Regions from separate parts of the Candidatus Photobacterium acropomis genome, predicted to be linked through region 2. Evidence: predicted binding sites of a transcription regulator. Region 2 holds the regulator's gene; each other region holds the start of a gene.

Region 1 (8,018 bases), 1.0 Mb from region 2:
CTGCATCAGCGAAATGGGCATTGATTGGTCCTATTATGGTTCCAATGCTAATGGCAGTAGGTATTTCTCCTGAGCTAACACAAGCTGCATACCGTGTAGGTGACTCTGTATCTAACATCATTTCACCTATGATGGTGTTCTTCCCACTGGTTGTTGTTTACATGCAACGTTATGTGAAGAGCTCTGGTATCGGTACGCTAGCGTCTATGATGATGCCATACTCAATTGCAATGCTAGTGGGTTGGACCATCTTCCTACTGGCTTACTGGGCGTTAGGTATTCCACTAGGTGTTCAAGCACCATACACTTACAGCTTATAATTTAAGTTACTGATAATTTAAATTTCAGCAGATAAAAGAAAAGCCTCGCTAAATATAGTGAGGCTTTTTTCTATTTAATGTTTGAAGATATTACGTAACTATTTTTTTAAACACGGATTTTAATTACTTGTTGAAGTGCTCTACGTGGAAGCGTAGGTGATCTTCAATAAATGTCGCCATGAAATAGTAGCTGTGGTCGTAACCATCTTGCATGCGGATCTCTACTGGGTAGTTATTCGCTTTAGCCGCTGCAGCTAGGCTCTCTGTACGTAATTGACCTTCAATGTAGAAGTTATCGTGAGTACCTTGATCAACTAGCATCGGTAGTTTTTGCTCAGCTTTACGCATTAGCTCACTTGAATCGTACTGTTTCCAGTTTTCAGTGTTGCTACCTAGGTAACCTGTAAATGCTTTTTGACCCCAAGGACAGTTCATTGGGTTAGCAATTGGGCTAAATGCGGATGCAGAAGTGAAACGCTCTGGGTTACGCATTGCAATCATTAATGCGCCGTGACCACCCATTGAGTGACCGCTGATCGCACGTTGCTCTGATACAGGGAAGTGCGCTTCAACAAGTGCTGGTAGTTCATTAACAATGTAATCGTACATGTTGTAATGACGGTTCCAAGGCGCTTCTGTTGCGTTTACGTAGAAGCCCGCACCTAGACCAAAGTCGTAGCTACCTGCTGGATCATCTTCAACACCTTCACCGCGAGGGCTAGTGTCTGGTGCTACAATCGCTACACCTAATTCTGCTGCGATACGTTGTGCTCCTGCCTTTTGCATGAAGTTTTCATCGGTACAAGTTAGACCTGATAACCAGTAAACCACAGGCACTTTTTGACCAGCAGCTGTTTGTGGTGGTAGGAAAATCGCAAAACGCATATCACAGTTAAGGACTTCTGAACGGTGCGTATATTGTTTATGCCAACCGCCAGCAGTTTTGTTACAGCTAATGTTTTCTAAAGGCATGGATATATTCTCTTAGTCAGATTAGGCGCAGAGATAGGGTACAGAAGATGACCTCTGCGCACATTTATTTATTATTATGTAATTATATTATTTGTCGAAGTGAATAATAGTACGGATACTCTTACCTTCGTGAAGCAAATCGAATGCTTCGTTGATCTTGTCTAGACCCATGTTGAATGAGATGAAGTCATCTAACTGGAACTCACCCGCCATGTAACGATCTACGATACCTGGAAGCTCTGAACGGCCTTTAACGCCACCGAATGCAGAACCACGCCATACACGACCCGTTACTAGTTGGAATGGACGAGTAGAGATCTCTTGACCTGCACCTGCAACACCAATGATCACAGACTCACCCCAACCTTTGTGACAACACTCAAGTGCAGAACGCATCACGTTTACGTTACCGATACATTCGAATGAGTAGTCAACACCACCGTCAGTCATCTCAACGATCACTTCTTGGATTGGTTTGTCGAATTTCATTGGGTTGATACAATCAGTTGCACCTAGTTTACGTGCTAATTCGAATTTCTCTTCGTTGATATCAACAGCAATGATGCGGCTTGCTTTAGCCATTGTTGCACCAATGATAGCTGCTAGACCGATACCACCAAGACCGAATACAGCAACAGTGCTACCTTCTTCAACTTTAGCAGTGTTTAGTACCGCACCCATACCTGTTGTTACACCACAACCTAGTAGACATACTTCTTCTAGCGGTGCTTCTTTGCTGATTTTCGCTAGTGAAATCTCAGGAAGAACCGTGTACTCAGAGAAAGTTGAACAACCCATGTAGTGGAAGATAGGTTGACCATCTTTGTAGAAACGCGTTGTGCCGTCTGGCATTAGGCCTTTACCTTGTGTCTCACGTACCGCTTGACATAGGTTTGTTTTACCAGACTTACAGTATTTACATTCACCACATTCTGCAGTGTAAAGTGGGATAACGTGATCACCAACTTCTAGACCTGTTACACCTTCACCAACCATTTCAACAATACCGCCGCCTTCGTGACCAAGGATTGCTGGGAAGATACCTTCTGGATCGTCGCCTGATAGAGTGAATGCGTCAGTGTGACATACGCCAGTAGCAATGATGCGAACTAACACTTCACCTTTACGAGGAAGCATTACATCAACTTCTTCGATTGATAGTGGTTGGTTTGGACCCCATGCAACAGCTGCTTTTGATTTGATAAATTTGTCAGTCATTATTTTTCTCTTCTAATTTTTGCTACGTCGTTTTATATCTGCGTAGTGATTAATTCGGTGGAATCGAAAATTTCTCTCTCTCGATTCGATGGAGACTATTGTATTTATTTCTGGATAAATGATAATTAGGTTAAGTTGCAAATAACTTTTACCTAGCGGTAATAATGTTTGTTGGTATCAAAGTGTAGGTAAGTAAGATGTTCCAATGGGAAGGCGTGACTGAGTTTGTTGCGGTAGCTGAGACAGAAAGCTTTACAGCAGCATCGAAACGATTAGGCATTTCAACGGCGCAAGTGAGTCGACAAGTCAGTGCGTTAGAAAATCGATTGAATACGAAACTGTTCTACCGTACGACCAGAAAGGTATCGTTGACGGAAGAAGGCAGTGTCTATTACCAACATTGTCGTCAGGTATTAGATGGTTTAGAAGAAGCAGAGCGCGCACTGAGTAACTTGCGTGGCACACCTCAAGGCTTAATTAAGTTAACAGCACCTGTGACGTACGGCGAAAAATACATCATGCCGTTGGTGAACGACTTTATGCTGCAATACCCAGAGCTTGAAGTGAATATTGATTTAACCAACCGTCAGGTCGATCTCGTTGAAGGTAGCTTTGACTTGGCAATCCGTCTTGGTCGTTTAACCAGTTCATCTATGATGGCTAAGCGTTTAACCACGCGTACTATGTATGTGTGTGCTTCGCCTGCGTATTTAGCAAAATTTGGTGTACCGCATTCTCTCTCTGAATTACGTCATCATAATTGTTTGATTGGTAACCTCGACCATTGGCGTTTCCAAGAATCAGGTAAAGAGAAAAGTGTTCGTGTGTCGGGTAACTTAAATTGTAATAGTGGTTATGGCTTACGTGATGCGGTACTCAAAGGGATCGGTATTGCGCAATTACCTGACTATTATATTGATAAAGACTTAGACTCAGGTGCGATTGTGCCGATCTTGACGAATTACCAAGAGCCAGAAGAAGGTATTTGGGCGTTATATCCACATAACCGCCACTTATCACCAAAGGTACGTATGCTGGTAGACTTCTTAGCAGAAGAGTTACCTAAAATTAGTCATTATGACGTGTAAGTAGAACAGTAAACGTAATCGAAAGTATAAGTAATGACGATTCAAATAGAGCACAATGACGAATTCTTTATGCGTCGTGCAATGGAATTAGCCACTAAAGCTGAAGAAGAAGGCGAAGTGCCTGTTGGGGCGGTGGTTGTTCATAATGGTCAGGTTGTCGGTGAAGGCTGGAACCGATCGATTGGACAACATGATGCAACCGCCCATGCTGAGATCATGGCATTGCGCCAAGCGGGTAAAGTGCTAGAAAATTACCGCTTATTAGATACTACCGTATATGTCACTTTAGAGCCTTGCCCTATGTGTGCCGGTGCTATGGTACATAGCCGAGTAGGGAAAGTGGTGTATGGCGCAGACGATCTAAAAACAGGCGCTGCAGGTAGTACTATGAACTTACTCAGTTATGAAGGTGTGAATCATCATGTTGGGTTAGTGTCTGGTGTCTTAGCGGATGAATGTCGAGCACAACTGCAAGCGTTCTTTAAACGTCGTCGAGCAGAGAAAAAGGCAGCGAAGCAATTAGCTAAACAGCAAGCTGAAAATAATGACTCAATTGAGTAAGCCGCTCTTATCTAGATAAAGAAAAGCTCAGATTTAATCTGAGCTTTTTTGTGTCTTTATTCTGAGGTTGTGGCAGCAACAGCACCGGAGGTTGTCGATTCGGCACTTGAGACTTTCTTCGATGTCTGTGCCGCTGCTGATGGTTTAGATTGTTGGGTAATCGGTGCGGTGATGGTTTGTAAGCCATCCACAATCTCTACATCATCACCATCATGGGCATTACTATGGGTTTGTTCAAAACCAATGATGCTTTGATAGTAACGACGAATACCTTCAACATAGTTCACCGCTTCCGTACCACGGGCATAACCGTAACGGGTTTGGGTGTAATACTTACGCTGCTGTAATAATGGTAAACGCTGTTTAACATCAGCCCATGTATCAGGGTTGCCGTTTTGCGCTTTAGTTAAGCGGCGGGCATCCATCATATGTCCAAAGCCAATATTATAAGAGGCAAGGGCAAACCACACTTTCTCATGGCTATTGATACTGTCAGGAACACGAGCGATCATCTTACGTAGATACTCTGTACCACCTCGGATACTTTGCTCTGGATCTAAACGATCAGTCACGCCAACAGATTTCGCTGTTGGATTAGTGAGCATCATCATGCCGCGAACCCCTGTTGGAGATACCGCTTGTGGGTTCCAGTGAGATTCTTGATACGCTAATGCTGCAATTAAACGCCAGTCAAACTCATTGGCATACTTCTTAAATAGCCCTTGCCATTTAGGTAGTTTGTCATCCAAAGCGCGTAAGAAGGCACGGGTATCAACGTAGTCAAATTGCTCTACATGACCAAAGTATTTTTCTTCTAATTGCGCTAACTCACCGGTTTGCTTTAAATGACCAAAAAACTCGATCAATAACGCATACAGGCTATCGTTGTTGCTGTCTTTAACAAACCAGCTAATTGGTTCATCTTCTGTAAGCTCAAGTGCAATGGCAATTTCTGGGTGAGTACGCTGCAATAGTGCAACATCGACAGAATCTGCAACCGTGTAATCAAGCTCACCATTGGCCACTTTACGGAGTAGATCGTCAATATCGGTTTCTTTGATCGATTGCCAAGTCAGATTGGGGTATTTCTTTTTCAGCTCTTCCAATTGACGTTCATGACTAGAGCTAGCGACGACCGCTAAAGAACGGTGAGTGTTAGCGAGCTCTTCTAGATCACGGGGACGACGTTTGCCTTTTTTATACACCACCACTTGGCTCGCGTAATAATAAGCAGGCGCTGGGTGGAAGCCATCAAGACGTTGAGGCGTTACGGTTAAGCCCGCAGCCACAATATCGACATCACCGTTTTTAAGTGCAGGGAATAAGCCTGATAGGGTAAACATGGTTTGCATTTCCAGTTTTACACCTAATTCTTTGGCAAAACGCTGTGCTAGCTCGTAATCAAGCCCGGTTGGGCCATCTGCACCAATATAATAGGACAGTTGATTGTTTAATGTCCCTACACGTAATACACCGCTTTCGCGAATGCGCTCTAAAGCATCTTGTGGTTTATCTTGCCACTGGCAACCACTTAACAGCAGAGTAAACATCAGCGATATAACTAAACGGTACATCTTGGTAAGAGAGTGGAGATATATCAACAACACAGACCTATTCTAAAAATGAGCTGCCATTTATATCAAAGAGGAAGAAACCGGAAAAGCCGAACCGGAAACTTGAGTGTGATAATTCATGGATTGATACAAAAAAACGAACATCAATTGATTTATCGGTTATTTTTTGCTCAAAAAATCATGTTAATGTCAAAATTACTGATAATTTGCTGATGATTGAAAAAAAAACACGCAAACGGTTGCGTCAGGTGTTACGTCACAAAAAAAAATCCCTTATACTGCGCAGGTGCTAAAGCTTTAACTCGTGAATGAGTTAAAAAACAGGGATGAGTAAGAGGTGACATTGACGTAATTCAGCCAACATTTGTTGGGGATTAGGCCAATATCACTTTTCTTTAACTGCTAATCGAGAGACGTTTGCACATGGAAATTTTGCGTGGTTCACCCGCTCTGTCTGAGTTTCGCGTTAATAAGCTACTAGAGCGTTGTCGTGAATTCGATCTGCCTGTGTCAGGTATTTATGCTGAGTTTATGCACTTTGCTGATGTATCTGCTGCCCTTACTGCTGATGAGCATAGCAAACTAGCGAGTCTTCTTACTTACGGTCCAACGATTGCAGAGCATGAGCCATGCGGTACGTTGTTACTGGTTACACCTCGTCCAGGAACCATTTCTCCTTGGTCTTCAAAATCGACTGATATTGCACGTAACTGTGGCTTACAAAGCATTAAACGTCTTGAGCGTGGTACGGCATATTACATCCAATCAAGCAGTGCACTTTCTGCCGCACAATTAGAGCAAGTTAAAGCCTTAATTCATGACCGAATGATGGAAGTGGTCATGGATCAATTTGAATCGGCTGTTGCTTTATTTAAGCAAGCAGAGCCAGCGCCTGTGAAAAGTGTTGATATTCTTGCTGGTGGCCGTAAAGCCCTTGAAGATGCCAATATCACTCTTGGTTTAGCATTAGCAGAAGATGAAATTGACTACTTAGTAGAAAACTTCACTAAGCTTGGCCGTAATCCAAATGACATTGAATTAATGATGTTTGCCCAAGCGAACTCTGAGCACTGTCGTCATAAAATCTTTAATGCAGATTGGACAATTGACGGTGTTGCGCAAGAAAAATCATTGTTCAAGATGATCAAAAACACCTACGAGAAAAACCATGACTACGTATTGTCAGCATACAAAGACAATGCAGCAGTAATGGAAGGCTCTAAAGTAGGGCGTTTCTTCCCAGATCCTGACTCTCGTCAATACAACTACCACCATGAAGATACCCATATCTTAATGAAGGTGGAAACTCACAACCACCCAACTGCCATTTCGCCATGGCCGGGCGCATCAACAGGCTCTGGTGGTGAGATCCGTGATGAAGGCGCAACGGGTATTGGCGGTAAACCAAAAGCAGGTTTAGTTGGTTTTACGGTATCTAACCTAAAAGTACCGGGCTTTGAGCAGCCTTGGGAAACCGATTTTGGTAAGCCTGAGCGTATTGTGACAGCACTTGATATCATGCTTGAAGGTCCACTTGGTGGCGCGGCATTTAATAATGAGTTTGGTCGTCCAAACCTATTAGGCTACTTCCGTACTTACGAAGAAAAAGTGACTTCTCATGCAGGTGAAGAGATCCGTGGTTACCATAAGCCGATCATGATCGCTGGTGGTATGGGTAATATTCGTGCTGAACACGTACAGAAAAAAGAAATTCCAGTTGGAGCGAAGCTAATCGTGTTGGGTGGCCCTGCAATGAATATTGGTCTTGGTGGTGGTGCTGCATCATCAATGGCATCGGGTCAATCGGCAGAAGATTTAGATTTTGCATCTGTACAGCGTGAAAACCCAGAAATGGAGCGTCGCTGTCAGGAAGTGATCGACCGTTGTTGGCAAATGGGTGACGCCAACCCAATCGCCTTTATTCACGATGTAGGTGCGGGCGGTATTTCAAACGCATTACCTGAGCTTGTTGATGATGGTGAGCGTGGCGGTAAATTCCAATTACGTGATGTGCCGAACGATGAACCAGGTATGAGCCCACTAGAGATTTGGTGTAACGAGTCTCAAGAGCGTTATGTATTAGCGGTAGCCGCTGAGAACATGGCTGCGTTTGACGCAATTTGTAAGCGTGAGCGTGCACCGTATGCGGTTGTAGGTGAAGCAACAGAAGAGCGTCACTTAACCCTAGAAGATAGTCATTTCGACAATACGCCAATTGATATGCCTATGGATATCTTATTGGGTAAAGCGCCGAAGATGCACCGTGATGTGAAATCACAAAAAGT
Region 2 (8,018 bases):
CCTGTGGCTTGAAGGGATGAATATCGAAGTGGAAAACGGCAAAACGACCGCTTGTGATACTTGTGAACAAAACCCAGCGGTTAGTGGTAAAGCATTATGATCAAAGCCAGTAGCAGCATAACTCAGTCTGATGATATGACCCCAGATCTGACACCTTTGCTCGATATTATATTCATTGTGATGGTGTTTTTACTGCTTACCGCTACGGTAAAAATTAAGTCGTTGGATGTCGATTTACCACAAACTGCCACTAAGACATTACAAACCACACAGGCTGATCCTATCGCCATTAATCTCGTTGCTAATGCGCCACATTGGGCGCTTCAGGGCGAGAAAATCAATGACTGGGACAGCTTTAAACAAGCGTTATTAACTGAAGTAAAAAACAACCCAAATAAACCTGTTGTGATCGGGGCAGATAAAACCGCCTCTGTTGAGCAAATGCTTAAACTGCTCGCGTTCTTACAAGAAAACAATATCAAAGCAACTCAGCTACTTATGGAAGAATCATCATCATGAAACGACGCACACTTTTAACCACATCTCTGCTGACGATCACATTAGGATTGAGTAGCTTTTCATACGCCAATGCAGATCCCAACACCAACAAAATCATCAGTGCAGGCGCGTCGATTACACAAATCATTGACGCTTTAAACGCACAAGATCAGCTAGTCGCCGTGGATCTCACCAGTAAAACACTCGTAGATAAATCTGTGCCTAAAGTAGGCTACCACCGCCAACTATCAGCAGAGAACCTGATGTCACTATCACCAACAAACGTCATTGGTTCAGATGAAATGGGGCCGCAAAGCACATTAGATTTACTTAAACAATCAGGCGTTAGTGTGGATGTCGTGAACTCAGGTGAAACCGTTCAAGATTTACTCCAACGTATCGATCAAATCGCCTCATTGACACACCATCAACAGCGTGCAGAGGTATTAAAAGAAAAACTGAATAAGCAGCTAAACGAGATTAAGCAGGCAACAACTAACATCAAAACCACTAAAAAAGTGCTGTTTTTGATGATCCATGATGGTCGACCAATCAATGTTGCAGGCAGTAATACCACGGCAGATAGCATTATCTCGTTAGCGGGTGCCGTGAATCCTGCAGCTGAATCAGTCAGCAATTACAAACCGATTTCTGCCGAAGCAATTGTAACCATGCAGCCAGATATCATTCTTTTGAGCACTCGTACTGCAAGTAAGATCAAAAGTATGAAAGATCTGGTTAAGCAAATGCCGCTCATTGCTGCAACACCAGCAGCTACCAATAACGCCTTGTTAACTATTAACGGTACAGCTTTAATTGGCGGTTTAGGGTTAGAAAGCGTGAATGAAGCATTAAGACTTAATCAAGTTATTTATCCTTAATCATCTATCTCAAAATAACGTCATATTCGATTAGTGCCTCATGTTTTAAGGTTGTTTTTTCATGTACGCAAAACGATTTTCAGCCCAACATATTTATATTTTAAGCATTGGCTTACTGGTGTTAGCAGGGCTTTCTTCTATTGTGATTGGCCCAATGGCAATCAGTTATAAACAAAGTCTACTTGCGCTGATACCTGGTGATCATCAACTGGCGCAACATGTCAGCTTAGTGATCCATCAAATACGTCTACCTCGCACCCTACTCTGCTTTGCCATTGGTGCAATTTTGGCGATTTGCGGCAGCGTACTGCAAGGGCTATTTCGTAATCCTCTTGCCGATCCCGGGATTATTGGTATTACAGGCGGTGCCGGATTAGGTGCAGCATTAGCCATTGTGTTATTTGCCCCACTTACTAACACTTTCCCACAGTTACTTAACTTTGCCATTGTGCCTGTGTTTGCGTTTATTGGCGGTGCAATTAGCACTGTCATGGTTTACCGCTTAGGCACAGATAAAAACGGCACATCAGTGATGATCATGCTATTAGCTGGGGTTGCGATTACCGCAATTTCAGCGGCAGGATTAGGCTTACTTAACTATATTGCTGATGATGAGGCACTGCGTGATTTATCACTGTGGTCAATGGGCTCACTGGCTGGTGCTACGTGGTCTGGGATCCTTCTTGCCTACTGTACTTTAGCGTTACTGTTTAACTACTGTTATCGCCATTGTAATAACTTGAATGCGTTCCTATTAGGTGAAGCAGAAGCCCGGCACATGGGCGTCAATACTCAGCACTTAAAGCGTAATCTTATTATTGTCTGTGCGGCAGGTGTCGGTATTACCGTGTCGATTTGTGGCCCTATCGGATTTATCGGTTTAGTCATCCCTCATGTCGGACGTATGCTAACAGGTCCAAATCATAAAACCTTATTGCCCATTTCAGCTCTATTAGGCGGTTTAATTTTATTAGTTGCAGATATGATCGCCCGTAGTGCTTTTTCACCACAAGAATTACCCGTTGGCATTATCACCGCTATTTTAGGTGCGCCTTTCTTTATCTATTTACTTAGCGCTCAAAAGAGGCACATTTCATGACAGCAACTGCCATTGATATTGATTTACTTAGTTCGAAAGAAAACAGTTCTCAAAATAACGCTTCTCTAAATACAAACAGCGTTATTCAAGCTAGAAATCTCAAACTCCGTTACGGCAATAAAGTCTTATTAGATGATCTGAATTTAGATATTCATTCAGGCGAGGTCACCGCCCTTTTAGGCCCCAATGGCGCAGGTAAAAGTACCTTATTAAAAGTGCTCTGTGGCGAAGTGACACCTGAATCTGGCGAGGTCTCTTTTTTCGGGCAACCACTGTCATCATGGGACAGAGCTACACTGGCTAAACATTTAGGCATACTGCCGCAACACAGTGCCCTTTCTTTTGCATTCACAGCAAAAGAAGTGGTGGAGTTAGGTGCAATTCCGTTACAGCTGACTTCACCACAGCTCAAATCAGTAACCAAAATGACAATGGATTATGTAGATGTCAAAAACCTTGCAAATAGGCTTTACCCGACACTTTCTGGCGGCGAAAAACAACGGATCCATTTCGCTCGGGTATTAACCCAATTAAGCCAAGCTGGTGAACATTGTATTTTGATGCTAGATGAACCAACCTCAGCTCTTGATTTGGCACATCAGCATCACACCTTACAAATCGCCAAGAACATGGCAATGCAAGGCGCTGCGGTTATTGTGGTATTACATGATTTAAACCTTGCAGCGCAATACACAGATCGGATGATTTTCCTAAAAGATGGGCAAATAAAAGCGGATGGAACACCGTCACAAGTGCTCACGGCAGAAGTTGTAGAATCGCTGTATGGTTGGCCTGTTACGGTGCATACCCACCCTAAAGAAAACTACCCTTATATTTTGTCAGCGAATCATCCTATTCTTTAATAACCAATCAGTTATTAATACTGTAAAAATGCGATAAAAATCGGATTAAGCGTGACAACGACCTACATTTTTATACTTTATCATCAATAATTTCACTCAAGATGAACAGAAAGATTGCACAACGCAAAACACACAGTAAAATGTGAGCGCAAGCGATTACACATGTAAAAGTTGTAATAAAAATTTCGATACACTAATGCCGCATTTATTGCGGCTTTAGTTGTTTAAGAGCGGTACTCTATAAAAACGGTGCCAAATTGAATAATTAAGTAGTTAATAATTAAAGAATTTCATATCTACTAGTCTCTCAACTAGCCATCTACTACGTAATTAATCAATTGGGTACCACAACCTTTTGTCAGATCTCTATCTGACCATAATTAGAAGAATAAATATGGCAACCATTAAAGACGTTGCACGTATGGCAGGTGTATCAACCACAACTGTGTCACACGTGATCAATAAAACACGCTTTGTTGCAGAAGCAACACAGAAAAAAGTGCTGGCTGCGGTAGACGAGCTTAACTACGCACCAAGTGCTGTAGCGCGAAGCTTAAAATGTAATACAACTCGTACCATTGGTATGTTGGTAACAAAATCAACTAACCCATTCTTTGCTGAAGTTGTACATGGCGTTGAAGAATACTGTTACGGCGCAGGCTATACCCTGATCCTATGTAACACAGAAGGTAATCTTGAAAAGCAACGTGACTACCTACGCATGCTGGCAGAAAAGCGTGTTGATGGCTTACTAGTAATGTGTAGCGATCTTGATCAGAAGCTACTTGAACTACTAGAGCGTCAGAACGATCTTCCAATGGTTATCATGGACTGGGGTCCAGAACGTCCTCACACTGACAACATTCAAGATAACGCTGAAGATGGTGGCTACATTGCGACTAAACACTTCATCGATAACGGCCATAAGAAAATTGGCTGTCTATCTGGTCAAGCTGATAAGTCTACTTGTCATGAGCGCCTAAAAGGTTTCCGTAAAGCTATGGCAGAAGCGGACTTAAGCGTTAATGAAGATTGGCTACTTGAAGGTGACTTCGAATGTGAATCTGCTGTAGAAGCAGCGAAGAAATTTATCGCAATGAAAGATCGCCCTACTGCTATCTTCTGTTTCAACGATATCATGGCAATGGCAATGATCAGTACATTCCAGCAAGCAGGTCTACGTATTCCTGATGATATCTCTATCATTGGTTACGATAACATTGACCTTGCACCGTACTTTGCTCCACCGCTAACGACCATCCACCAGCCTAAGCGTCGTTTAGGTAAAACAGCGGTGGAAATTTTGCTAGATCGTGTTAAAGACAAGAATCACGCTCGTCAAACTTTTGAAATGACGCCTGAGCTTGTTGCGAGAAAGTCTGTTAAAGATCTCAACTAACAAGATTGACCTTGGTAAGTCATGAAAAAGCCGATAAGTTTAACTTGTTGGCTTTTTTTTACTTTTTTAAAAAAGATTTATGCTCACCACAAGATAAGAACAATTACCTGAAGCAGTATCACATTTTTGAGGACTTGGATTTAATATTAAAACTAATATTTAATATAACTTTATATAGTCACGAACAGGCAAATTAATTGAAAGATTAAGACGCAAAACCTCCGGCCTAACAATTATTATTAATTCACGGTAGCGGGGTTACCGAAGGATTATAATTAGTCTCGCCAATATAATGACGATTATTTTAACAATATATTGACAAGCCTATTATGAAGATTGATTAATCTAATTCCTCGCTCTTGATGTTTAGGTGACACTCATATTTATTTCACCGAGTAGAAGCATGGATAAACCAATATTAAAAGATTCATTAAAATTATTTGACCATTTTGGATCTGTGAAATCACGGTCGATGTTTGGCGGTTTTGGCATTTTTGCTGGTGATACAATGTTTGCATTAGTTGTAAATGATAAACTTCATTTACGCGCAAACGCTGAAACCGAAAAGGAATTCAAAAAAGCAGGTCTTGAGCCTTACGTTTATAAGAAACGTGGCTTCCCTGTTGTAACCAAGCACTACGCAATACCTGATAATTGGTGGGACGAACCTGAAAAGATCGTTGCGCAAGGTCGGTATTCATTGGATGCAGCAGAAAAAGACAAGCAAGAAAAGGAGAGTTGCGTACCTGACCGTATAAAGGACTTACCAAACCTACGGTTATCAAACGAAAGAATGCTTAAAAAAGCAGGCATAGAGACTATCGAACAACTTCAAGCTGCTGGTGCTTTAGGTGCATACCAAGCGCTACAAAAAGCGCAAAACAGTCCACTTAGTCTTGAATTACTATGGGCGCTAGAAGGTGCAATAAGTGGTCAACATTGGTCTGTTATTCCTGAGCAACGTCGAAACGAATTATTATCAGCCCTTTCTTAATAAATCTACTTCGACAATTCTATTTAACTTAGAAATAAAAGATGTTCATTCTTTTATTTCTAAGTATACCTACTAAATATATATTTAGAATAATACCTAACCAGACTACTCTATTTTATATCTTTTAATACATAAAGCTCATAATAAGAACTAGCAAAATAACGCACCTAGAAGTAATTAATAACTTCTTGTTTTATATCAATGCTAAAACATAAATATTTAATTTTGTTTTTTATAACGTCAAATATTTAACGCTTTATTAATCTCGCATCACATTTATCGCTATTTACAATATCCTCCTCGCCTTTTATTTTCTTCACCATTGGTTTTATTTTCGCCAACTGATTGGCGAAAAAGCCATAATTCTTAGTAAATGAAATACAATACATACAGTTAAGGTCTACATGTATACCCTAGCAACTCGCTTTTTAGGTATCTGTTTTAAGGAATGGCTGTGCGTATCTCAATCAAGAAAATCGACTCTCTCTGGGTAAAACCCTTGCTATGGCTCCAAGCTCGACATTATGGGCAAGTGCTAAACCCAGCTAAGCTTTGGGGCCGCAAACCTGTACTGTTTTGGTTAGTCGCAGGATTTTTCGGTTTTCTCGATCGCAAAAAATCCCCTATCCAAGCTGTGATACGCTCGCTGATCTGTGTTCGTGTGTCACAACTCAATGACTGTGCATTCTGTGTTGATGCTAACGGTATGAAGTTGGCAGAGCGTTGTGATTCTGAAGAAAAAATCAAAGCATTGGCGAATTGGCAACACTCTGATTTATTTACGGAGCAAGAACGCGCTGTGCTTGCCTACACGGAAGCCATGACCATTACAGGGCAACGTGTTACTGATGAGATGCTTAATGCGCTCCAGCAGTGGTACAGCAGCGATGACATCATAGAGATCACCGCATTAGTCAGTTTCCAAAACCTATCCGCTAAATTTAACACCGCTTTGGACGTGCCAGAGCAAGGCTTCTGTACTCTGCCAATTAAACCCAATGATGTTGCGGCTAACCAAGAGCAAGACAAATCACAAGCTGATACTCAGCAAAACAAATAAGGTGAGAGACATGGATAAGAAAAAGCTCGCTTTACTCATCGTGATTGTTAGCCTGATTGCAAGCTGGATCCATTTCGATCTCGGGCAATACCTCACGCTTGATTTTATCAAGCAGGAGCAATCTGCCCTACAAACGAAAATTCAAAGCCAGCCAATCGTGGCTTATGTGTCGTACTTTGCTATTTACGTTCTAGCGACTGCCTTATCCTTACCGGGTGCCGCCATTTTAACCTTGCTAGCAGCCGCTATTTTTGGTTTCTGGCCTAGCCTGATCATTGTCTCATTTGCCAGCACTATTGGTGCAACCTTAGCATTTCTCTCAAGCCGATTTATTCTACGTGACTGGGTACAACAGCGTTTTGGCTATCGCTTAAAAACCATTAACCAAGGGATCGAGAAAGAAGGCGAATTTTATCTCCTAACGCTGCGCTTGATCCCTGTGTTTCCGTTTTTCCTGATCAACCTATTGATGGGTTTAACTCCCATTAAAACGCGTACCTTTTATCTAATAAGCCAGTTAGGCATGTTACCTGCTACGGCTATTTTCATTAATGCTGGTACTCAACTCAGTAATATTGAATCACTGCGTGGAATTGTTTCTACCCCAGTATTGCTATCGTTAGCTCTACTCGGCACGTTTCCTCTGATTGCCAAGTTCATTGTCAACGCTGTAAAACGCCAAAAGGTTTACCAAGACTTTCAAAAACCTCACTCATTTGATCAAAACCTAGTCGTCATTGGTGCAGGTGCTGGCGGTTTGGTTAGCTCATATATTGCTGCCGCAGTGAAAGCTGAAGTGACCTTGATTGAACGCCATAAAATGGGTGGCGATTGCTTAAATACTGGTTGTGTACCCTCTAAAGCCTTAATTCGTGCCGCCCACAGTGCTCATGAAATCCAACAAGCGAAACAGTTAGGCATTAACGCCAACATTGAAGCTATCGATTTCAAAGCCGTTATGCAGCGAGTACATCACGTTATTGCCGATATCGAACCGCATGACTCTATTGAGCGATACACCAAGCTAGGCGTGAACTGTATTCAAGGTGATGCCACTATCATTTCCCCTTGGCAAGTGAAAGTGAACGATACGATCATCACGACACGTAACATCATTATTGCTACAGGTGCTTCGCCGCTATTACCAAACATTACAGGGTTAAAAGATGTTGATCCGCTCACTTCCGACACCTTATGGCAACTAGAACAACAGCCGAAAAAACT
Region 3 (8,018 bases), 110 kb from region 2:
AGGTTTGTGCACTGGTTGCTTGCGCAAGCTCAGAAGATGGAATATCCATAGTTAGGGTATTTGGATCACCGTAAGTGTCGATTGAACCAATTTTTTCGTTCAATGGACCATACCATGCACCTTCTTCGATACGCACAACACCACGAGGGTAGCTATCAGTAAGCACGGCACCTGCTAATAGCTGACCACGATCGTTGAATACACGTACTACATCACCATCTTTAATGCCTTTTTCTGCTGCATCTTGTGGGTTGATGTAAACAGGTTCACGACCTTGTACTGTGTATGTTGCACGGAACTCTTCAGCTTCACACATTTGTGAGTGCAGACGCTTGTCTGGGTGACAAGACTGCAGCCAGAACGGGTGTTTATCTGAGCCAGGACCACCGTGTGAACGTTCTGTCTTTTCAAACCACATTGGGTGTTCTTGACAGTGTTCGTAACCGTAACGACCAATCTTACGACTGGTGATTTCGATAAAGCCTGATGGTGTACCTAGTGCGTTGATTTCAGGATCTTGACGGAACGCTGCGTGGCGAACCCAAGGTTTACCTGTACCAAAATCTAGGTAGCCTTTCTCCCAGAATACATCGAATTCAGGCATATCGAACTTGCCTTCGTTTGCTTTACGGCAATCGTTGTACAGCATACGAACCCACTGCATTTCATCCATGCCACGGGTGTATTCTTTGTTCTTACCGAAACGACGTGTCAGCTCAGTGAAGATCTCGAAGTCAGTTTTCGATTGGTATAGTGGGTCAACTAACTTATGCATCGCTAACAGACCACGACCACTGTATGAGCCCATTACGTCGATATCGTTACGTTCAAATTGCGTACATGCAGGTAGCACGATATCAGAGAAACGACAGGTTGCAGTCCATGCGTAATCAATGGTGACAACGGTTTGTAGTTTCTGGAACGCTTGCTTCATACGGTTACGATCTTGGTGGTGGTGCCAAGGGTTGTTACCGCTGATCACCATCATCTTGTAACCCGGCAGGATCACTTTAGAACCGTTGTATTTAATTTCTTTACCCGGCTCTAGAATACAGTCAACGAAACGCGCAACAGGGATAGTACGGCTGTAACCGTTAAAGTCGTTGTTATCCCACTTAGGTTTTTGACCTTCGTCTACGTTACGTGGGAAACCACCCGGTGCAGCAAAGCCCGTTGATGGTACACCGATACCTGAGTAGTGGTGACCGTAGGAGATACCACCGCCCGGTAGGCCGATTTGTCCAACCATTGCAGCAATAACCGCACCCATCCAGTAAGGCTGCTCACCGTGCTCTTGACGCTGAATACACCAACCGAACAAGATCTGAGTACGCTCTTTAACCAGCATACGAGCAAATTCTTTGATTTGTTCTGCTGGAACACCACAGATTGGAGCTGCCCATTCAGGTGTTTTCTCAACTTTGTCTTTGGTTTCGCCTTTCACATAACCAATGAACTCGTCAAAGCCCAAACAGTACATCTTGATGAACTCTTTATCGTAAAGGTTCTCGGTGTACAGGGTATGAGCAACACCTAACATGAACGGCACATCAGTTTGTGGGTTGATGTATAAGTGCTTGTTGTTTAGGTAACGTTGAGTCTTGTTTTTAACTGGATCGACAGAGATCACGTTGATCTCACCGTTAGCCACTTTCTCTTTTAGTTGTGCTAGGTAAGGGAAAGATTCGTGTGTTTCACAGTTCCAACCCACCTGCAGGTTTTTCACAGGATCGTTCGCCCATAGGATAACGTTCTTCGAGTTATCTAGGATTTCAGACCATGAAGTACCTTGTGCGTACACTTCAGTAGAACCTAGCACGTAAGGCATGATGGTTTGACCCGCCCCCGTTGAGTAGTCACCTACTTTAGTGATGTAGTTACCATGCATACCTACTGCACGTTGCATGTGGCTAGTACAGCTGTGGAATTGACCTGTTTGACGCCAGCCAGTTTGACCTGCGTGAATTGCCCATGGACCGTAGTCTTTTTGCATGCGCTCAAGTTCACGGTAGAACAGATCTAACGCTTCGTCCCAAGTCACACGTACAAAACGGTTATTACCACGAGTTTCGCCGCTGAATTTGTTTTTCTTCAACCAATCTAGACGCACCATTGGGTAGCGAACACGAGAAGGGTTGTAGATCACACCTTTGATGCCTTTTAGCATCTCGGTTGGGTTCTTATCGATCTCAATCGCTTCGATTTCTTGCACTTTACCCGCATAGATGTGGGCGCGGAATGCGCCCCAGTGTGAGCCAGAGAAACGCCACGTGCCTTGACCGATAGTGTCATCCGCAAACACTTTTGATGATGCAAGTAGGCTAGGGCCAATCACAGAAGCAGCACTAGTTGTTGCAATGCCTTTAAGGAAACTTCTTCTTGATACAGACATATTAATTCTTTACTCCATCAATACTTAGTGTTGTGCTTCAGAGAAGTCAGAAGAGTGCTTCTGAAGGTACTTACGTACAACTGCTTCACTGTCACGGTCAAAGTTAACAAACGCTAACATACCGTCGAACATGCCCGGCCAAGTATTGGCATCGAAGTGGTTCTCAGCAGGTTGGGTATGACATACAGAACAGTTAGTGGTATATGCGGTTTTCGCTTTTTCCCAAACTGGTGTGATGTCGTTTACAAGAGAATCCTTCGGCATCCAAACAGTTGCTGTTACGCGCTGCCAAGGAAGGCCTGTTAGATCGTCAACTTTTTCTTCGTACTTGCTAACAACTTTGTCGTTTTGTGCAGATTCTTTCAGTAGTGAAGCCACAGGGATGTTCATACCGAAATCTTCTTGGATCACACGGCCGTAACCCTTATCTTTACGCCAGCCTGCAATTTCAACTTCAACGGCGTTGTCGGTTTCATCAATCACTTTTACGCCAGATGCAGGGTTAAGTAGACCTGCTTCCACTTTAAGATCTTTATCTTCGTACACAGGAAGGAAACGTACGCTGTAAACTTCTTCACCTTTGTTGTATGACGTGTTGTGAGAAAGTTGTACCAGCTCTGAAATCATACCGCCGCTTGTGTCCATGTCTTTTGGTAAGTGGTGAGCAATACCTTTGTGACAATCTACACAGCTTTGATCACGCTCTGCAGCGTTCTTCATTTGAACACGCGCAACAGGAGACATCTTATTGAAGTCCATGCCTTTGTAATCGTGACAGTCGCGACATTCTTGTGAGCCGTTTGCTTTGAAACGCTCCCACTCGTGCTGTGCTAGCACAATACGACGTTCTTCAAATTTCTCAGGAGTATCGATAAAGCCTGCCATGTGGGCAAAGACTTCTTTACTTGCTTGAATTTTACGGGCGATTTTATCTGTCCAATCATGTGGAACGTGACAATCAGGACACGTTGCACGAACACCTGAACGGTTTTTATCGTGGATTGTGTTTGCATATTCAGGCGCAACGTTTTCAGCGTGACAGCCGACACAGAATTCTTCAGTGTTTGTTGCTTCTAGTGCGGTATTAAAGCCACCCCAGAAAATAACACCAGCAATAAAGCCACCAAGGGTTAGGACACCTAGACTAATATGAACGCTTGGGCGTGATAGGGTCTGCCAAGCTCTAGCTAAAAATGATTTCATTATTAATTCTCTTTAAAAGGATGCTCACGGTAATTAGTAGGGATTAACCGCCATGCCCTGGTGGACCAAAAACAAATAGTTGTAGCATCCAAACGGTGAAGCCGTAGCCGCCGACAAAAATGACGCTGAGAATAGGAAACAAAAAGATGACAATAAAAAGGAACATCTTCCATTCTCGGCTACGTGTTTGCTTGGTTTCTTGATCAGTCACACTGGTCATAGAACCTCCTGTTTTGTAAAAAATGAGTAGATATAAATATTTTTATTAAATCTATTTATATAACGATCATAAAGTAACCGTCATACATAATTCAATTAATACTTTATGGTTATGCTTATGTTTTGAAGGGTTTTTTGATTTTAAACGAATACATTAATAGCAAATATTGATATAAATATAAATATTATAAAATATAAAAATATATTAATAGTGTCAACGTGGGAATAGGGTTGGTTGATTGTGGTAATTGTTTTATTAGTTGGGTGATTGTAATCAAATACAACAAAACAAGTATCAATTAGAGCAATAAAATAATACAAGTAGGGAAGAAAGAATAATCAAAATTATTATAGGTTGTTTAAATATGAACAATATTAATGGTTGGAAAGAATAAAAAACAGGCATTTTATGGCCTGTTTTTTATGTTGAAGAAAAGACGTTGAAGTGATTAGTCGATTAATTGATATTGATTGCGCAAAATCTCGATAATTTCAGCTTTTGGATTTTGGCTTAGTTTGATTTGTTCACCGGTGATTTTTTCAGCTATCCCAGTATAAACTTTAGAGATCTGCATCAGTACGTCTTGTGGTAACTCGTTATCACGAGCAAGAGCGAAACGTTCTTCCATACGATCTTTATTTAATAAGATATCAGGATCAGGGAAAGTGTTTAGCAGCACTTGGCGGAAATCTTCTTTCGAGTTCTCGACGATTTGTCCGTCACGGTAAGCAGCACCATCCCAAATACGTGAAGAATCAGGTGTACCTACTTCATCCATATAAATTAGCTTTTCAGTGCCACTTGCATCTGTGACGTATCCGAACTCGAATTTGGTATCGACAAAGATTTGATCGAGGTTTGCGAGCGCGTCGCTGATCACGTTAAAGCCTTCAGCTAATAGCTTTTCGTATTGCGCAATATCATCAGTATTACGGAAGTTAAATGCAGCGTAATTATTAACGAGATCATCGCGGGTGACATTGACATCATCAGCCTCAGGAACATTAGGAATGCCTTTTAGAATACCTTTGGTTGATGGCGTCATTAGTAGCTCAGGCAGTTTTTGATCTTTCTCTAACCCTTCTGGCAGTTCGATACCACAGAAGTTACGCTCACCTTTGCTGTAAGCTCGCCACATTGAGCCTGTGATGTATTGACGGCAAATGGCTTCAACCATCACAGGTTTGGCTTTTTGGACGATCCAAACAAACGGGTGGGGAATATCTAAGATATGGCTATCAGCCAAGCCGTTGTCTTTAAATAGCTTAAACCAGTGATTTGAAATGGCGTTCAGTGCAGCGCCTTTACCCGGCACACCTTTTAAGCCACCTTCGCCATGCCAAATACAATCGAATGCAGAGATACGATCACTGATCACCATAATGGCTAATGGTGCATCAGGTTGGACATTGTAGCCTTTTTCCTTAATCAAACGTCGACTGTCAGCTTCAGTCAGCCAGTAAACAGAGCGTACTTTACCGCTGTGTACAGGCTTATCAGTACGGATTGGGAGATCATCATTAACAGCTAAAACTTGATCGGCAAGGCTCATCGTGAAAATCCTATTCAAATGATTACGCAGAAATGCAGAGTTTTTGCCATAAGAACATATGGCTAAACATCATCGTAGACGCATCATACAAGGTTATAGAATTGACTGCCAGAGAAAAAGCAAACGTTTGCATCGTGATTTTAAAGCATAAAAAAGGCGATATTCATTAAGATGATTATCGCCGAAGGTTGTTCTAGAACAGCTTATGAATAGTGCTCAATTTCTGTGGGGCTTGATGAATAAAATGATTCACCCATACTTCTATATCTGACCAATTAAACCACGCTGGGCTAAATTTAAAATGATGCCAGTTACTCAAAATATGCAGCGTTTTGTGGTAGGACGGGGCAGTGGAAAAGAGTAAGACGATAGCAACAATTTGCGCCAAACTAATCAGAGGGTTAGCAAATGAGAAAGGCTTTAAAGCAGTGCCGAAGGATTTCTTTAAACGCTGGTTGGATAAATCCACACTGTAAATTTCATCAAGCATTAGATGAACTAAGCCCCCAAATAGAACAAAACCACCGGTAAGCCAGCTAGTCTCCGCAGTATGACCAATAATAGAGCTCACATGTACACAGCACAGAGAGATCAGTAATACAAAGGCAATGGAATGGCAGCAGCCGCGGTGAACGGTACGACGCTCAAATACTGCTTTGCCCATGTAACGAATAGTAATGAATAAAGCTGCGGTATAAAGCAGCAGTTCTAGCATAGTGACTTGGGTATAAATATGACTGATCAAGATGAAACAACAAAAGCCAGCCAAAATATTAAATAAGGCTTTCATTGATGTGGAGTGATCTGAGTCGATGTCAGGCAATAAGCCACCAATGGTGCCTAGAAAGGTCATCCATATCGCCATTGAAGGCGTAATGTGATCAGCCGAAAGAAAGGCGGTGGCGGTTAAACCACTAGCAACGGCTGCAACACTGAAATGAGTAGAAAAGTTTGCCAAGGAAGAAGAGTCCAACTGGGTATTTATACAGTTGTATTTATCATTTTTCGGTCATAATTTTCAACCAATATCACATTTTTAGTATGTAATTGATGTTTTTTCGGATAAATAACCATCGAACACGAGCAGTTGTCTGTCTTTATAGAAATAGAGTGGGAAATGGCGTGTCTCTACATCCAAACAATGTATCCAAGAAAAAGCCTTGCTTGAATGTATGCAATTCAAGCAAGGCTTTATTATGGGTATAAAGTGAAGTATCAGTTAGCCAGCTATAAGGGCTGAGATAATACCGATCAAACCACCAAAAACACCGCCCCAAATCACTAGCCAACCTAAATGCTCGCTGATCATTTTTTGGACCATTTCTTTCACCATTTTAGGTGTTAGTTCGTTTAGGCGTTGATCGATGATCTCTTCAATGGTGCCTTCAATATCATGCAGAGATTCTGGTGCTGCGAGTTGATCTTTGAGTGCCGCTTTGAAGTTATCTTGTTGGCTAATATCTGTCACAGCACTTTGCATTTTTTCAATGAAGGGTTCACGTAACGGTTGTAAGGCTTCTGCACCACCCATCATTGTAAGCATGCCACCAAACTGTGAATTCATGATCACATCTAATAGTGAATCATACGCTGGGGCAAAATCGATTTTTTCAATCACAGGTTGAAGGTTTAAGTTCGTTGCGCCAGCCATCTCTTTGTTAAGAAAACGACTGATGTTTTCTTGGGTGAAGAACTGCTCCATCATCAGGTTTTTAATAGCAGATTTAAACTCTTCAAAACGTGCGGGAATAACACCTGAGCCGTATAAGCCAGGCACTTTCTCAAATAGCATATGGATAGCTAACCAGTTGGTTAAAGCACCAGAGAAAGCGAATAGACCACAGTACAAGATCACTTGTTGGTTTGTAATATAACCAATGAGCAGCAAAATCAGTGAAATAAGGTTGGTGAGGAAACTTTTGTTATTCATAGCAGGTTTGTTCTCAGTGTGGATCACACAGAATATGTTTTAAAAAGAGGTAAGCCCAAGATATGGCTAATTGGGCGAGATTCTAGCAATTGAAGTGGGGGAATACTACCGTTTGTCGGTCAAGATAATAGTGCAATAGCAATTGGTTACTATTGAGTGCTGTATATATCACCAGCAATGAATTTAAACCTGATCCGGTACTTGCTATACTCGCCCATTCACTTTTCTACCATCATGTGGTGCATGTCATGACAAGCTTTACTGCTGAACAAACGGCTTTTATCAATCACCAAACTGGCAATGCACTTTGTGTTGCGGGGGCGGGGACAGGTAAAACCACCACCTTGGTAGGATTAGTTGAAAATAAATTAACCACAATTGCACCACAGAATATGTTGGTGCTGATGTTCAACCGTGATATTCGCACTGATTTTAAAGCTAAACTTGAGCGCAATGGCATTGGTGCCAATGTCCCAGTACATACTTTTCATAGCTTTTGTTATCAGTTATTACGCCAGTCTGGTTATTTGGCTGAAACGGGCTATCAGGTTGATTTTAATAATGGGGATAGTGATAAGGCGATTGCAAAACAATTGCTGCGTCAAATGGCTGCGAACGAAAAGTCTTACCAAAAACAGCAGACGTTTAAAGATCCTCGCACTATTGAATTATTGATGAGCTTCATTGGCTTGGTGAAAGCGCATATGCTGCCACCGAAAGA
Region 4 (8,018 bases), on a different contig from region 2:
ACATGCAGCCACTCTTTAAGGAAAAGCGAGTGATCTTGGCGAAAAAAGATCACCCGACACTTCAGCTAGATAGTAATGATTGGGCATCGGTGGCGTCATTACCATTAGTCTCGCTGCCAGCACCTGCCGCTTACAAGCCGTTGTGTACCGTTGAATCTGAATATCAGCGCATGGGTTATGAGCCAAAAGTGTTACTCAAAACCTTCAATTTACGAGTCGCTTGCCAAATGCTGTTAGAAACCAATGCGATCATGTTTGCCAGTGAAAGTACTGCCGATTTAATGTCGGAATTATATGCCTATCCGATGCCTGTGGTGAACCGTAATTTCAGTCATTTTGTGGTCTCAGGTGGCTATCTTCAAACCCATCGTAATTATCCGCTTTACCAACATTTACATCAGGTGATACAGGCTGCCTTCGGTTAAATGTTTTGATCATTTGTGTTTCATTTCCCCACTAAGAGATATTCAAATTTGAATATCTCAATTACCTATTGCGCTTTTGTGCTCTGCGGTAATCTTGCTAGTAGATACATTAACTTTATGTATTTTCACTATGAGAATGCGTGAAATTTGATGCTATCTACCTAAAAAATAGCATAGCGGAGTCAATCATGTGGTTAGCACGGATATTCTTATTATTAGCCATTGCCGCAGAAGTGGCGGGCACCAGTACCATGAGCCTTATTTCCAGTGAAGGGGGAAATTGGGGTTACTGGGTGATGTATGCACTGATTTGTGTGTCGTATTTCTTCTTATCATTGGCAGCGAAAAAGATCGCTATTGGTGTGGCCTATGCGGTTTGGGAAGGGCTAGGTATTGCGCTTATTACAATGGTTTCAGTGTTTGTGTTTGATGCACAGTTAAATACGCAAGAGCTGATTGGTTTAGCGATGGCAACCGTCGGGATCGTATTAGTGACACTCGGTGAAAGCCATAACGATAACAAAAGTCATTCGCCCACCAGCGTGTCGGCATAACAACAGGAGGCAATAAAATGAGTCAATTTTTCACATTATCATTTGGTTTTGTTGTCCTTGCTGCGTTTGTCGATATTTTAGCGAACATGGCATTAACCCGATCAAACGGTTTTAGCCGTAAACGCTGGGGCATTACTGCCATTGTGCTAGTCATGTTGGCATTTACCCTGTTAGCGCAAGCGGTGAAAGAGATCGACTTAGCGGTAGCGTATGCGTCATGGGGAGCGATTGGTATTTTAGGTACGGCGATAGGTGGCTCGCTACTGTTTAAGCAAAAACTTAAGCCTATCGGTTGGGTCGGGATTGCAGTGGTGATCGCTGCGGTGATTGTGATGAAAACAGCGTAATGCGTCTTTCAAAAATATATAAAGAAAGCCCAATGCGATATTTAATCCATTGGGCTTTTTGCTGCCTTTCTCTGCGCTGAATATTGGGAAAAAGCATTACTCGCTGAAATTCAACATGTTCTGCTCGAATGGCTGAAATAGCCTTGCTTTCAGTGCTGATTAATATGTCCGACAAAAGAGTTATGATGTCCGATCAGAGATATATGTATCTTAAAAGACGTGACAGAATAGCCTCGTTAATGATTCAGATGTAGGTATCTGGACTAGAATAATTTGAGAAAGGCAGACAATGTTCTATCTATTACCCTTAATTACCGTTGCAATATGGGCAGGGAACGCCATTGTCAACAAGATGGCATTCAGTGTCATTGATCCCGGCGCAATATCGTTTTATCGCTGGTTCTTCGCATTAGTCATGTTAACTCCTTTTGTTGCTAAATCTGTTTGGCGTGATCGTGCGGTGATTAAACCTTATCTAGCGAAATTAGCATTCCTTGGTTTATTAGGCATGGTGCTAAACCAATCGTTAGGTTACTTCGCAGCAGCGACAACCACGGCAACGAATATTGCGCTGATCATTTCATTAGTGCCTTTGATCAGCATGTTCTTGAGCGTACCGTTATTAGGGCAGCGTTTATCACCGTTTGCCTTAGTTGGTGCAGTGCTATCACTGAGTGGTTTAGTGTTGATGCTAAGTCACGGTCATGTAGAAAGTTTAGTGTCGCAAGGTATCAAGCAAGGTGACTTCTTAATGCTGATCGCAGCGTTAGTTTATGCACTATACTGCGTGCTACTAAAGCGTTGGAAAATGCCGTTCTCGACGTGGAAATCGGTATACGTGCAGTGTCTATTTGCGGTCATCATGCTAACGCCACTACTACTTAGTAGCGATCGTATGGCAATCACCGCACCTGCTGTACCGCTGATCGCTTATGCTGCATTGCTTGCATCAGTGATTGCGCCTTGGTTATGGATGCTATCAATTGAACGTTTAGGTGCCGATCGCACAGCGATGTTCATGAACCTATTGCCAATTATGGCAGCAGGCATTGCGAGTGTAATGCTCAACGAGCAATTAGAGTCTTACCATTACATTGGTGGCATCATGGTGTTAACTGGTGTGGCACTGGCTCAGAAACGCATTAAGGCGAAGAAAGCGAAAGTGGCAATGACCCCTGCTTAAGCTCTAAGTTGATATAAAAACGCCGTTGTACTCAAGCTTATTCAAGCTGTGTACAACGGCGTTTTTTTATGTCTGATTTTTACGTCAGAGAGTTAACTTGAACCATTAAAGGAAAGCTAACAATGGTGAGATACAGAGTAAAATACCAGTAATAATGATCAAGTAGGTCGCTGTGCCTTTGTATTTGTTCAATGTTGGCACCTTGTACACCAAGTATGCTGGGATCAAACAGCCAACGATGCCGAAGATTGGCGAACAAATAGAAGTGAACGATAAGATCGGTAGATTCAATGCCACTGCCGTCCATGCGATCAGAATAATAAATACCGTCGTCAGTTTATTTACTAGCTCTGTATTGATTTCTTCATGGGCATACTTGCGTTCAAGAATGTTCATTGCCAGCCCTTTACACGCTTCTTTAAACGCCAAGAACACCCCAAAGAACGACGTCACGACCGCAAAGATGTTGATCACGATACCCACAATCGTTGCCCAGCTACCCGGGAAGTAGTGAGCAATCATTGCCAATGCCGAGATATTCTCTTTCATGGCATGTTGGGCTTCCGTTTGGCTGATAGCAAAGGTAAACGACACTGCAAAGAAGAACACCACCACAAACAAAATACTAAAGGCAATGGTCATCGCACGTGAGGCTTTATAACGCGCCACTTCAATGGATTTTTCATGTGAACGGTATGAAATCACCATTGGGCTTAATGATTGAATAAACAAAATCGAGGTGAGGGTAAATGGTAAGGTGATGATCGCATCTTTGATCATCTTGCCCCAGTCTCCCATTGAGGTAATGTTGCCAAAATCCCATTGTGGGATCAGCAGTACGCCCATCACAGCGACTAAAGCAATCACGGTAACTGCCATAAAGCCTGAGATCTTAAATAGGAACTTTTCACTTTTCGAGCCGATGTAACTCAGCAAGCAGATCAACGCTAAGCCATAGAAAATATTGTGGTTTAAACGGCTCTCGGTTACCCCAAAGGTATGTAAATAAGAGGCACTGTCATTGGTAATGGCAAGGGAGTACACCAATACCCAAATCACTAGCATGATGAAATATAAAATGCCTAAGGCGATACCCCAGTTTTTACCAAGATAACCACTGATCACCCCAGGGTAGTCGGTACATTTTTTTGATTCAGCAAGAGTATTGATAAAGAGTTTCTGAAACAAATACATGGCAGGGTAGCCAATGACAGAAGACAGCAAAAAGACCCATAGGCCCATTACGCCAACTTGCACAGGGAGAAAAACAATCCCAGCGCCAATTGCCATACCGATGCTCATTACAATCCAACCAATATCAACACTGTCGAACTTAGTGGCAGCTTTCCATTGTTGAGGTGTCATGTTGGCTTGTTGATAGAGAGGACGTTCTTTATCAGAGAGGGTGGTGTCTACTTCAGATTTAGTCATATATCCCAGCTTATAATCATTGTTATGCTGACAGCGAATGATCGGATTATGGATCTGGTGTTATATTTCCTAAATAACTAAAAGTAATAACATATCTCTTAAAAAGATATAGAACAGGTAATTTCCTGCTTTTAATGATTGTTTTGTTTTTAGTAACTAACAAGGAGGAAAACTTACTCTTTTTCAGAAGAAAAAAGAAAAGCTATTTAATTGCAGGAAAGTACCACCAGCGAGCTATCAAACGCTGGTGGTGTGAAGAATGATTACTTATTAACCATGATATCAAGGATTTGAACATCAGTATGGGTCATCGCCCCATTCGCTAGTGCTGACAAGTTACGAATAGTGCTATCAACATCATCCGCCACAATGCCTTCACAGCCTGTAACTCGAATACCATCTAATGCCATTAATGCCGATTTCACCGCCGAGCCTGCTGCAGAAGAGACTTTCATCGCACAGCTTGCTTTTGCACCATCACAAATGATGCCCGTAATATCACCGATCATGCTACAAATCGCGGCACTGATCTGTTCAAAGTTACCACCTAATAGCCATGTAATACCTGATACCGCACCCATTGATGCCGTGGTTGCACCGCACAATGCCGATAACTTGTTTTGATGACTCTTAATATAAATCGCCATTAGATGAGACAGCATCAAGGCTCGAATTAAATGTTCGCGATCAGCGTTAATAAAATCAGCAACCACAACCACAGGCATGGTCGCGGCAATACCTTGGTTACCAGAGCCAGAGTTACTCATCGCAGGCTTCATTGCACCGCCCATACGCGCATCAGAAGCGGCAGCAGTACGGCGTAAAACATCCGTTAATAGACCGCCAGAGAGTAAACCACGATCAACATTGCGCTGGAACGTTGCGCCAATTTCTAACCCGTATTTGCTGTTTAACCCTTCATGCGATAGCGCATCGTTAAGCTCGAAGGCTTGTTCAATAAACGCAATATCGTCAAGCGGTGCTTGGGTGGCAAAATCAAATACATCTTGCGCACACGTATCAATAAAAGGATTGTGATGGTTGTCGTCAGCTTGCTTGGTTTGCGGCTGTGCTCGGAACGTCGTAATGCCATCAAGCTCAATGGCTAATACTTGGGTATGAGTATCAGCAATCGTCACCATAGCGCAGTGATCTTGGCTGTAGATACTCACTTGGGCATAAAGAATGTTGCTGACATCTGCCACACCAACACTTACTTTGTTGGCATTTAATAACGATTTAGCTTGTTCAACATCGCTGTCGGTAATGTCTTTTAATACTTCTAATTGTGCTTGGCTGTTACCTGCTAGGGCACCAATTGCAGCTGCGATGGCTAAACCTGCCATGCCAGTGCCCGGTACCATTACTCCCATGCCGTTTTTCATTAGATTTGGTGATACTTTCACTTCAATGTGAGTGATGGTGCGATCTTGTGATGGAAATTGCTCCATCGCGATAGCTGCGGCAAGCGCCACAGAAACAGGTTCGGTACAACCTAATGCAGGAACCACATCACGTTTGATCACGTTAATAAATGCAGGCCAAAGATCCGTTCTCATCACAACCACCTTTACACTCCAACAGGAGAAAAAATAAGACCAAAAGAAGAAATAGAAAGCAGGTGTTGTCCTTTATCCCTTTTATTAATAAGGGTATGGAAAACGAGGCAAATATACGCTCGATATCGAAGAAAAAAATTGCCAATTTCGGGTCAAATTGAGCTAGAAAGAGAAAGGTTTTCTCCCATTTGAACCTAAAAAAGTGCCTTTGCAAGCGATATCACATATTTTGTAGTGATGGTTTTCGCAAGGAGCTATCTTTAATTTGTATGTTTTTATGTCGAGATTGTAAGAAACATACGTTTTTAAATAAGAAATATGATTTATCGGTAGCGCAAGATAGGGGTTTATAGGTATGATCGCCGCGCAAAAATAAGGTTGATGGAAACATCAGCCTTTTATTTTTGATGAAAAGGAAAACGTTTGCGTTGCATAGCCTCAGACGTTTTTAGCTGAAAAAAGCATCGTTACATAGATTAAATAGGAATTTACCATGTCTGCTGACAGCACACATCAACGCCCATCTCATTCTGAGCCTCAAAGTAAACTGGATCGTTACTTTGAAATTTCTGCTCGTGGTAGCAATGTTAAACAGGAAGTGATTGCAGGTTTAACCACCTTTTTAGCCATGGTGTATTCCGTGATTGTGGTGCCAAGCATGTTAGGTGCGGCAGGGTTTAATCAGGGCGCTGTTTTTATTGCGACCTGTTTGGTAGCAGCATTTGGTTCATTATTAATGGGCTTATGGGCACGTTTACCTATGGCCATTGGCTGTGCGATTTCATTAACGGCCTTTACTGCATTTAGCCTTGTATTAGGGCAAGGGGTGAGCATTCCAGTTGCCTTGGGCGCAGTGTTCTTAATGGGTGTAGTGTTTACCGTGATCACCGTAACAGGTGTACGTACTTGGATCATGAAGAACATGCCAAACGGCATTGCACACGGTACAGGCATTGGTATTGGTCTGTTTTTACTATTGATCGCAGCTAACGGTGTTGGCCTTGTGATCAAAAACCCAGCCGAAGGTTTACCTGTTGCGTTTGGTGATTTCACTGCATTTCCTGTGATCATGTCGATTTTGGGTCTAGCGGCAATTTTAGGTTTAGAAAAGCGTCGTGTACCGGGTGGCATTTTATTGGTGATCATTGCCATTTCTATAATCGGCTTAATCTTCGATCCAAAAGTGACGTTCCACGGTTTCTTCGCACTGCCAACATTCGGTCAAGATGGTGAATCGCTACTGGGCTCAATGGATATCATGGGCGCATTAAACCCAGTGATTTTACCAACGGTACTGGCATTGGTAATGACTGCTATTTTCGATGCAACAGGTACTATTCGCGCCGTTGCAGGACAAGCGAACTTACTTAACGAGCGTGGTCATATCATCAGTGGTGGTAAAGCCCTAACCGCAGACTCAGTAAGTAGCATCTTTGCAGGTTTCGTTGGTGGCTCACCAGCCGCAGTTTATATTGAATCAGCAGCAGGTACAGCAGCTGGCGGTAAAACAGGCTTAACCGCAACAACGGTTGGCGTATTGTTCCTGTTTATGTTGTTCTTAGCACCGCTTAGCTACCTAGTCCCTGCTTACGCAACAGCACCTGCACTTATGTATGTTGGTCTATTGATGCTAAGTAACGTAAGCAAGCTAGATATGGAAGATTCTGTTGATGCGTTATCTGGTCTATTGTGCGCCGTGTTTATCGTGCTTACCTGTAATATCGTAACAGGTATCATGCTTGGCTTTGCTGCACTAGTGGTGGGTCGCCTTATCTCTGGTGAAGTGAAAAAGCTCAATATCGGTACAGTATTAATTGCGATTGCGCTAGTCGTATTCTACGCTGGTGGCTGGGCGATTTAATCGAACCTTAGATATTTCCGTCTATACTGAATAAATAATTAAAAACCCACGCTTTGTGGGTTTTTTTATACATAAAAGCTGAAAAAACATTGTTTTTTATCTGCCAAAATGTACTATCATCGGTTCATATTATTGTATGCGTTTACATTCACAGGCGTATTTATGAAAAAGACTTTATTAACACTGTTGTTCGCATCTTGCTTCAGCACTGCAGCCAATGCATGTACGGGTATTACACTGGGTACAACAGGCAATGATCATATCCAAGCTCGTACTATCGAGTGGGGTCATAGCGATCTAAACAGTAAGCTAATTGTGTCTCCACGCGATTATAGCTACACCGCTACCATGCCAGATCAAAAGCAAGGTCTAACATGGAAGAGCAAATACGGTTTTGCTGGTATTTCAGTAAGTGATGATCGCTTCATTGCGGAAGGTATTAACGAGAAAGGTTTAACAGCAGGTCTGTTCTACTTCCGTGGTTACGGCTCTCTTGCGAAATACGATCCGAAAAACACTGCCAATAACATCACAGATATGGACTTTGTTCGCTGGATGTTAAGCCAATACTCAACAGTGGCAGAAGTTGAAGCGGCACTAAGCAAAATCAAGATTGTAACAGTGTATTTTGATGAGCAAGGTAATCCTTCGCCAACGG

Evidence for each region. Region 2 encodes PurR, which represses purine synthesis genes. Its sites were predicted from a motif close to TNANGNAAACGTTTNCNTNA; they were not measured.
Region 1: purL (phosphoribosylformylglycinamidine synthase) is a predicted target of PurR. The motif match lies at 5,961-5,980, and genes of this name have one in related genera.
Region 3: Q7657_RS17920 (phosphoribosylaminoimidazolesuccinocarboxamide synthase) is a predicted target of PurR. The motif match lies at 5,483-5,502, and genes of this name have one in related genera.
Region 4: Q7657_RS01010 (NCS2 family permease) is a predicted target of PurR. The motif match lies at 5,911-5,930, and genes of this name have one in related genera.

What each region holds. Positions count from the first base shown of each region.
Region 1 covers NZ_CP131609.1:1,229,035-1,237,052, forward strand. Annotated here, with positions in the region: gene Q7657_RS12720 (AbgT family transporter) at 1-320, shown strand, start outside; gene fghA (S-formylglutathione hydrolase) at 444-1,292, opposite strand; gene Q7657_RS12730 (S-(hydroxymethyl)glutathione dehydrogenase/class III alcohol dehydrogenase) at 1,380-2,510, opposite strand; gene Q7657_RS12735 (LysR substrate-binding domain-containing protein) at 2,708-3,598, shown strand; gene tadA (tRNA adenosine(34) deaminase TadA) at 3,632-4,159, shown strand; gene mltF (membrane-bound lytic murein transglycosylase MltF) at 4,216-5,709, opposite strand; gene purL (phosphoribosylformylglycinamidine synthase) at 6,157-8,018, shown strand, end outside.
Region 2 covers NZ_CP131609.1:2,272,193-2,280,210, forward strand. Annotated here, with positions in the region: gene Q7657_RS17360 (MotA/TolQ/ExbB proton channel family protein) at 1-100, shown strand, start outside; gene Q7657_RS17365 (ExbD/TolR family protein) at 97-519, shown strand; gene Q7657_RS17370 (heme/hemin ABC transporter substrate-binding protein) at 516-1,379, shown strand; gene Q7657_RS17375 (FecCD family ABC transporter permease) at 1,441-2,478, shown strand; gene Q7657_RS17380 (heme ABC transporter ATP-binding protein) at 2,475-3,341, shown strand; gene purR (HTH-type transcriptional repressor PurR) at 3,736-4,740, shown strand; cyclic di-GMP riboswitch class I at 4,918-5,006, shown strand; gene Q7657_RS17390 (TfoX/Sxy family DNA transformation protein) at 5,144-5,734, shown strand; gene Q7657_RS17395 (carboxymuconolactone decarboxylase family protein) at 6,189-6,794, shown strand; gene lpdA (dihydrolipoyl dehydrogenase) at 6,805-8,018, shown strand, end outside.
Region 3 covers NZ_CP131609.1:2,386,154-2,394,171, reverse strand. Annotated here, with positions in the region: gene torA (trimethylamine-N-oxide reductase TorA) at 1-2,392, opposite strand, end outside; gene torC (pentaheme c-type cytochrome TorC) at 2,417-3,595, opposite strand; gene torE (trimethylamine N-oxide reductase system protein TorE) at 3,639-3,815, opposite strand; gene Q7657_RS17920 (phosphoribosylaminoimidazolesuccinocarboxamide synthase) at 4,264-5,367, opposite strand; gene Q7657_RS17915 (metal-dependent hydrolase) at 5,561-6,325, opposite strand; gene Q7657_RS17910 (DUF445 domain-containing protein) at 6,587-7,297, opposite strand; gene Q7657_RS17905 (ATP-dependent helicase) at 7,546-8,018, shown strand, end outside.
Region 4 covers NZ_CP131608.1:222,204-230,221, reverse strand. Annotated here, with positions in the region: gene Q7657_RS01040 (LysR family transcriptional regulator) at 1-425, shown strand, start outside; gene Q7657_RS01035 (SMR family transporter) at 614-979, shown strand; gene Q7657_RS01030 (SMR family transporter) at 997-1,326, shown strand; gene Q7657_RS01025 (DMT family transporter) at 1,616-2,509, shown strand; gene Q7657_RS01020 (SLC5/6 family protein) at 2,615-3,874, opposite strand; gene Q7657_RS01015 (L-cysteine desulfidase family protein) at 4,204-5,499, opposite strand; gene Q7657_RS01010 (NCS2 family permease) at 5,993-7,360, shown strand; gene Q7657_RS01005 (linear amide C-N hydrolase) at 7,523-8,018, shown strand, end outside.